Regions from separate parts of the Roseateles sp. FW301-B2 genome, predicted to be linked through region 2. Evidence: predicted binding sites of a transcription regulator. Region 2 holds the regulator's gene; each other region holds the start of a gene.
The links. The regulator sigma-54, encoded in region 2, starts transcription at its own class of promoters, with help from an activator protein. The targets are predictions, from matches to a motif close to TGGCANGNAANCTGCTTT.
Positions count from the first base shown of each region.

Region 1 (2,265 bases), on a different contig from region 2:
CGTCGGGGCTCAGTGGCAATCATTTCAGAAAGAGCCAAAAGAAAAACCCCGCAAAGCGGGGTTTTGGAAACGTATGTCAGCGCTGACGCTTACTTGCGCGAGGCTGAATTGCGTGTCTTAAAACCAAGAGCCATCAGACCGAGTGCCAACACGGCCAATGCGCTCGAATCGGGTTCGGGTACCTGGCCACCACTGCTCTGGCCGCCGCCCGTGCTGGTCGAGCTACTGGTCGAGCTGCTGGTCGAGCTGCTATAGATCATGTCCTGCGACATCAGCGAACCGACCTTGTCAAAGCCTTTCGTGCCGCCATAGTCCTTCATGAACTCGGCCTTCAAGTGCACGGGGTTGAGCGGGTCGAGGCTGACCGTGGCGCCCGTGAAGTCAAACTGCAGCGTCATGTCATCGGTCATGGCCATGACCGGGGACGAAAAGACGCACAACTTGAAGTCCGAAGTCGTGTCAGGACCGCAGCCTTGGGCGGCGAGTTCGTCCTTCGTAAAGAACCATGAATTCCCGGCGACGTTCGGGTCTTCGGACACGGCCACTGCAGTCAGGCCGGTCACATCGCCAATATTCTTAAATCCCAGGCCATACAAGTGAGTGGCCGAAGCCCAATCTCCGCCACCAGGCAGATCCGGGCCGCTCAGAAAGTTCTGGATGCGAAGCTTGAAGCTGTCAGCGTCCACTTGGGAGAACGTGAAGTGCACATTCTGGAAATCCAGAACGAAGTCTGCCTGAGCCGCTGGCGCCAGTGCGACGGTCAGGGCGGCGATCGCGGTGCGGAGATACTTTTTCATGTGAGCCCCTTGGGTTTGACACAGCCACTACGTGTGTACATTGATTTAGCAAAAGTCAGGCCAGCAGCGCTAACCATTTGTATTACAAGACTTTTCTATTTCTTTGCTGGCTGGCTCGGGGGCTGAATGTAAAAAAACCCGACGGATCAGACGCTGGCCGCGTGAGTGCTGCGCAGGCCTCAGCGACTGACCTGAACCGAGGTCGTGGCAGAGTTTCCGGCGGAGTCCTGTGCCACCGCTTGAAGCGTGTGCAGGCCGCGTGCGATCTTGCGCGTGTTCCAGTTGTAGCTGAGGCTGCCGCCACTGCCACTGCCGCTGGCAACGAGCAGTCCGTCCACATAAAGTCGTTGGCGGATGCCGGCGCTGCCACTGTCGTCTGTCGCCGCGACGGTCACGCTAACCGTGCCGGATAGGGTGCTACCGGACTTGGGATTGGTGATGCTGACGACGGGGGGGCTCGTGTCGACAAGCACGGGGTTGGCCACGTTGATCGTTACGGGCGCCGAGCCTTGGCTGTTGCCGGCCGCATCGTAGGCCACGGCGACCAGGGTGTGACTGCCGTTGCTGACCTTGCTCGAGTCCCAGCTGAAACCGAAGGGTGCGCTGGTATCGCTGCCAACGGTGCTGCTGTCTACGCGAAGCTCAACGCGGCTGACGCCTATGTTGTCGCTCGCCTCGGTATTCACCGCTACCAGGCCGCTGACCGTGCTGGCGCTTATCGGTGCGCTGATAGATACGGTGGGCGCCGTCGTGTCCTGCAGCAGCGTGGCCTTGGCCGCCTGCACCGCCGCCGCAGCGTTGACGCGACCGTAGCCATAGTAGCTGTCGCGACCGGCAGCGCCCAAATCGGTGGCTGACGAATACAGGAGCTTTTCAATCTGGCTGTTGGTGAGGCTCAGGTTGCTGGACATCAGCACGCCAATCACGCCTGAGACCACCGGTGTGGCCAGGGAAGTGCCCCACCATGCTTGGTAGCCACCGCCTTTGGTGGTGGTCCAAATGTCCTGGCCCGGCGCGGCTATGGTGACGAAGTCGCCATAGCTGGACCAACTGGTCTTGGTGTCGCTGCTGTCTGTAGCCGATACGGTGATGAGGCTCGTGGTGGGGGTGATGTGCTCGTCTATGCCGTTGTTGCCGGCAGCCGCCACGACCAAGCCGCCCTTGCTGCGCATGTAGTCTGCAGCGGCCTGAACGGTGCTGCTGCCTGAAACGCCGCCAAAGCTGACGTTGGCCACGCGGGCGCCGTTGTCAGCGGCCCAATTCAGCGCGCTGGCCACGGTACTCCAGTAGGTGTAGCCATTGGCGTCGGTGACGCGTATGGGCATGATCTTTGCGAGCCCACTGACCCCGGCCACGCCGGTGCCGTTGTTGGTAGTGGCCGCCGCCGCACCGGCTACCGCTGTGCCGTGGCCTTGTACGTCGGCCGTGTTGCTGTTGTTGTCGTAAAAGTTCCACCCCGCCACCATCT
Region 1 covers NZ_JBYTBE010000009.1:21,701-23,965, forward strand. Annotated here, with positions in the region: gene AC3WQY_RS08295 (PEP-CTERM sorting domain-containing protein) at 90-797, opposite strand; gene AC3WQY_RS08300 (S8 family serine peptidase) at 977-2,265, opposite strand, start outside.
Region 1: the regulator sigma-54 is predicted to act here: its motif matches at 843-860, upstream of AC3WQY_RS08295 (PEP-CTERM sorting domain-containing protein).

Region 2 (2,265 bases):
TGCAGCTGGGCCGGCCGCCAGCCCGGCGCCTGCGAGGCCACCGTCTGCAGCGCGGCATGGGCCGCAATCATCTGCTGCGCGACGATGCCGTCCAGGGTGCGCACCAGGCCCTCGAGCTTCTCGCCCTCGTGGTGGCGCAGCGCCTCGCGTTCATTGGCCAGCCAGCCCAGCGCGAGGACCCAGGCCAGCGCCAGCACCAGCGCCAGCAAGGCCCAGGCGCGCCAGCGCCTCCAGGCATGGACGGCGGGCAGGTCGAGGTGGGACGGGGCGGACATCGAGGGATGCCACGGTACCCAGTCCGCGGGCATCAAGGCTTGATGTTTCTCAATCTGAGGCCGGCTACATGGCCTTGCGCAGATTGGCCGGCGCGATCTTCAGCGCTTCGCGGTATTTCGCCACGGTGCGGCGCGCCACCTGGATGCCCTGCTCCTCCAGCATGCTGGAAAGCTGGCTGTCCGAGAGCGGCTTGGCGGCATCCTCGGCGGCCACGAACTGCTTGATGAGGGCGCGCACCGCGGTGCTGGAGGCATTGCCGCCCGCCTCGGTGTTGAGCCCTGAGCCGAAGAAGTACTTGAGCTCGAAGGTGCCCCAGGGCGTGGCCATGTATTTGGCGGTGGTGACGCGCGAGATGGTGGACTCGTGCAGGCCCAGCTCGTCGGCGATCTCGCGCAGCACCAGCGGCTTCATCGCCAGCTCGCCATGCGAGAAGAAGCCCTTCTGGCGCTCCACGATGGCCTCGGAGACGCGCAGGATGGTGTCGAAGCGCTGCTGGATGTTCTTGATGAACCAGCGCGCCTCCTGCAGCTGCGTGCCCAGCGGCGAATTGCTGACGCCGCCGCGCGTCTGGCGCAACGCATGGGCGTAGAGCTCGTTGATGCGCAGCTTGGGCATCACGTCGGGGTTGAGCGTGACGCGGAAGCCGCGGCCGGACTTGCGCACGATCACGTCCGGCACCACCGCCGCCGCCTCGCTGCGCGCGAACTGGCGGCCCGGCTTGGGCTCCAGCTCGGTGATCATGCCCTGGGCCTCGCGCAGCAAGGCCTCGTCGGCGCCGGTGAGCGACATCAGGCGCTTCAGGTCGCGCTTGGCCAGCAGCTCGAGGTATTGCTTGCAGATCAGGATCGCCACCACCTGGGCCTGGCTGCGCGGCTTGGCGCGCAACTGCAGCAGCAGGCATTCGGACAGGTTGCGCGCGCCCACGCCCACCGGCTCCAGGCTCTGCAGCCACTTGAGCGCGCATTTGAGCGTGTCCAGCAGCTCCTCGCGCGCCTCGGCATCGGCATCGCCCGATAGCGCCTCGGTGAGCTCTTCCAGGCTGTCTTCCAGATAGCCGTCCTCGTTGAGCGACTCGATCAGCACCATCAGCGCGGCGCGGTCGGTCTGGCTCAGCTGCATGCCGGCGAGCTGGGCGTTCAGATGCTCCTGCAGCGAGATGCCGGGGCCTTGCTGTTCGGGGCGTTCGCCATCGTCGTCGCCGCTGCCGCTGCCCGTGCCGGGCGTCTCGCGGATGCCGTCGAAGTCGTCGCGCTCGGTGCCGTTCTCCCAGTCGTCGCGCTCGGTGGTGCCGAAGTCGTCGCCCTTGATCTCGGCCACCGCCTCGCCCTCGCCGCTGCTCTCCGCGCTCACTTCGGCCGCCGAGTCCTCGCGCTGCAGCGGCGCCGCCGCATCCAGGCGCACCGGCGCGGTCTCGCCAAACTCCTCGTCGGTTTCCAGCAGCGGGTTGCTGGTGAGCATCTGCTCCACCTCCTGGTTCAGCTCCAGGGTGGAGAGCTGCAGCAGACGGATGGACTGCTGCAGCTGCGGCGTCAGCGACAGATGCTGGGAGAGGCGTACCTGCAGCGACGGTTTCATCGCTTACATGCGGAAGTTTTCGCCGAGATAGACCTTGCGCACGTCCGGGTTCTCGACGATCTCTTGCGGGGTGCCCTCGGCCAGCACGGCGCCCTCGCTGATGATGTAGGCGCGGTCGCAGATGCCCAGGGTCTCGCGCACATTGTGGTCGGTGATCAGGACCCCGATGCCGCGCGCCTTCAGGAAGCTGATGATGCGCTGGATCTCCAGCACCGCGATCGGGTCCACGCCGGCGAAGGGCTCGTCCAGCAGGATGAAGCGCGGCTGCGTGGCCAGGGCGCGCGCGATCTCGACACGGCGCCGCTCGCCACCCGACAGCGAGGGCGCCGGGCTGTCGCGCAGCTTCTCGATGCTCAGCTCGTGCAGCAGGGTCTCCAGCGCGGCATCGATGCGGGCGCGGGGCCAGGCCTTGCC
Region 2 covers NZ_JBYTBE010000031.1:26,765-29,029, reverse strand. Annotated here, with positions in the region: gene AC3WQY_RS19025 (bifunctional diguanylate cyclase/phosphodiesterase) at 1-275, opposite strand, end outside; gene AC3WQY_RS19020 (RNA polymerase factor sigma-54) at 340-1,851, opposite strand; gene lptB (LPS export ABC transporter ATP-binding protein) at 1,855-2,265, opposite strand, start outside.

Region 3 (2,265 bases), on a different contig from region 2:
CGCCAGTGCGGCCACGCCAGCCTCCATCAAGGTGCTGAATGGTGCGGCCGCGGGCCGCGAGGTCAGCCTCACCAAGGTCGTGACCACCGTGGGCAAGCCGGGCGTGCAGGTAGCCTCCATCACCAAGCGGCCCAGCGGCTATGTGTTTGCCCATGTCGAAGGCGCTTCGCGACCGACCGTGAACGGCCTGCCGCTCACGGGCGAATCGGTGGCCTTGAAGAGCGGCGATGTGATCGAGTTGGCGGGTACGCAGATGCAGTTCCTGCAGGGCTGAGCGTGCAGCTTTTCACGCTGGGCTTTGCCGGCCTGCCGTGCACCCCAAGGGGTGAGGAAAAACACCAACTTCCTGCCTTGCGGCTTTGGCCCAGGGGCGTAAATTGCGGGGCTGACCACCGCTACCCTCGGGTAGCGTTCCCGGGCCCCTGATGGGCTCGTCTCCAGAGCCCCTCATGAAGATTCGCGTCCTGGGTTGTTCCGGCGCCATCGCCGCCGGTTTCAAGACCACCTCCTTCCTGCTCGATGAGGACGTTCTCATCGACGCGGGCACCGGTGTGTGCGACCTCGATCTGGAGGCGATGGCGCGCATTGATCACATCCTGCTCAGCCATTCGCACCTGGATCATGTGCTGGGCATACCGTTGATGGCGGATGCTGTCATGCGCCAGCGCACGCAGGCCGGGCGCCCGCCCATCCAGGTCCATGCCCTGCCGCAGACCCTGGATGCCTTGCGACAGCATGTGTTCAACGGCGTGATCTGGCCCGATTTCACGCGTCTGCCGGATCGTGAACACCCCATCCTGCAGTTCCGTCCCTTCGCCGTCGGCGAGCGCCTGGAATTCAACGGGCGCACCGTCGAGGTATTGAGTGCAGCGCATACCGTGCCTGCCGTGGGCTTTGCCGTCGATGGCGGCGCGGCCGGCCATTGGGTCTTTACCGGTGACACCGGCCCCAACCCCGCGCTTTGGCAGCGCCTGGCCGGGCTCAAGCTGGCGCATCTCGTCATCGAGACGGCGTTTGGCAACGAGGAATGCGAGCTCGCCGAGCTCAGCCGGCATCTGTGCCCGCGCATGCTGGGTCAGGAGCTGGCCAAGCTGGCCGGCAGCGCCGACGTGCACATCACCCATATCAAGCCGGGCGAGATTGCCGCCGTGATGGCCGGCGTGCACGCGCTCACGACCGCACACCGTATCGCGGCGCTGGAGGCCGGGCGGGTGTTCAGCCTGGGCTGACGAAAGCTGTCAGCCACAAGGCGATGAGACCGAATGCGTCGGTCGGACTGACGAAAATTGTCAGCGCTGCCCGCCAAGTCCCCGGTGGTCCGTGACGCGCATCACGAAAGCGGCCCAAATCCAGGCTGGCACGACCCCTGCATTCAAGGGGGTGTCTCTACCCCTCAATCCTTTTCTTGTACGGAGTTGTCTATGAAGCGCGTTCAACAAGGTTTCACCCTGATCGAACTGATGATCGTGGTCGCCATCATCGGTATCTTGGCTGCTGTGGCACTGCCGGCTTACCGTGACTACACGGTCAAGGCCAAGGCGTCGGAGTTGTATGCGCTCGCAGGTCAGCCCAAGGCCAATATTCAGGAGTGGGTGACGGTGAAGAGCACTTTGCCGGCAGCCGCTGACATCGCCATGCCCACCCTGACCGCAGGTTCGATGGCCTCGAGCATCACCTGGGATGGTGCCAAAGTGACCGTTACCGGCAGCGCCAAGGAAGCTGCACTCGACGGCAAGACTATTATTGTGAACGCCTCCTTGCCCGCCGGCGCGGAAGCTGTAGTTTGGACCTGTTCCGGCGGCTCGGTTGATCCGAAGTACCTGCCCGCAAGCTGCAAGGGCTCTTGAGCGAACGTTGCTCAGCTAAGCGAAAACGGGGCGCTGCCCCGTTTTTTTGCGTTTGGGATCATGGGAGGCGGGTGGTGGTCCTTGTACAGATCGCATGCGGTATCTATTTACTGGTCGTGCCCCTGGCCTATTCGTTGCTGGGTGGCAGTGCTTCCGCACATGACTTTGCACGCGTTGTGCAACTGCCCCTGCTGGCAATCTCGGCGCTTGCCCTGCTGCTGACGACGCGGCGTGAGCCCCAACTGTCCACTGCTTACCGGTTGCTTGCGATCGGCTTGGTCGTGCTGGCGCTCCTCTCCGCACTGAGTTCCGCAGTGCCCTTGGCCGCGGTCCGAGAACTGGCACTGTTTGGCGGATTGCTTGCGATGATGCTGGTGATCGCTCGAATGGCGCGCGAGCGTGACTTGCTGAGCTACTT
Region 3 covers NZ_JBYTBE010000003.1:55,654-57,918, reverse strand. Annotated here, with positions in the region: gene AC3WQY_RS03500 (FHA domain-containing protein) at 1-274, shown strand, start outside; gene AC3WQY_RS03495 (MBL fold metallo-hydrolase) at 450-1,229, shown strand; gene AC3WQY_RS03490 (pilin) at 1,422-1,847, shown strand; gene AC3WQY_RS03485 (O-antigen ligase family protein) at 1,922-2,265, shown strand, end outside.
Region 3: the regulator sigma-54 is predicted to act here: its motif matches at 1,356-1,373, upstream of AC3WQY_RS03490 (pilin).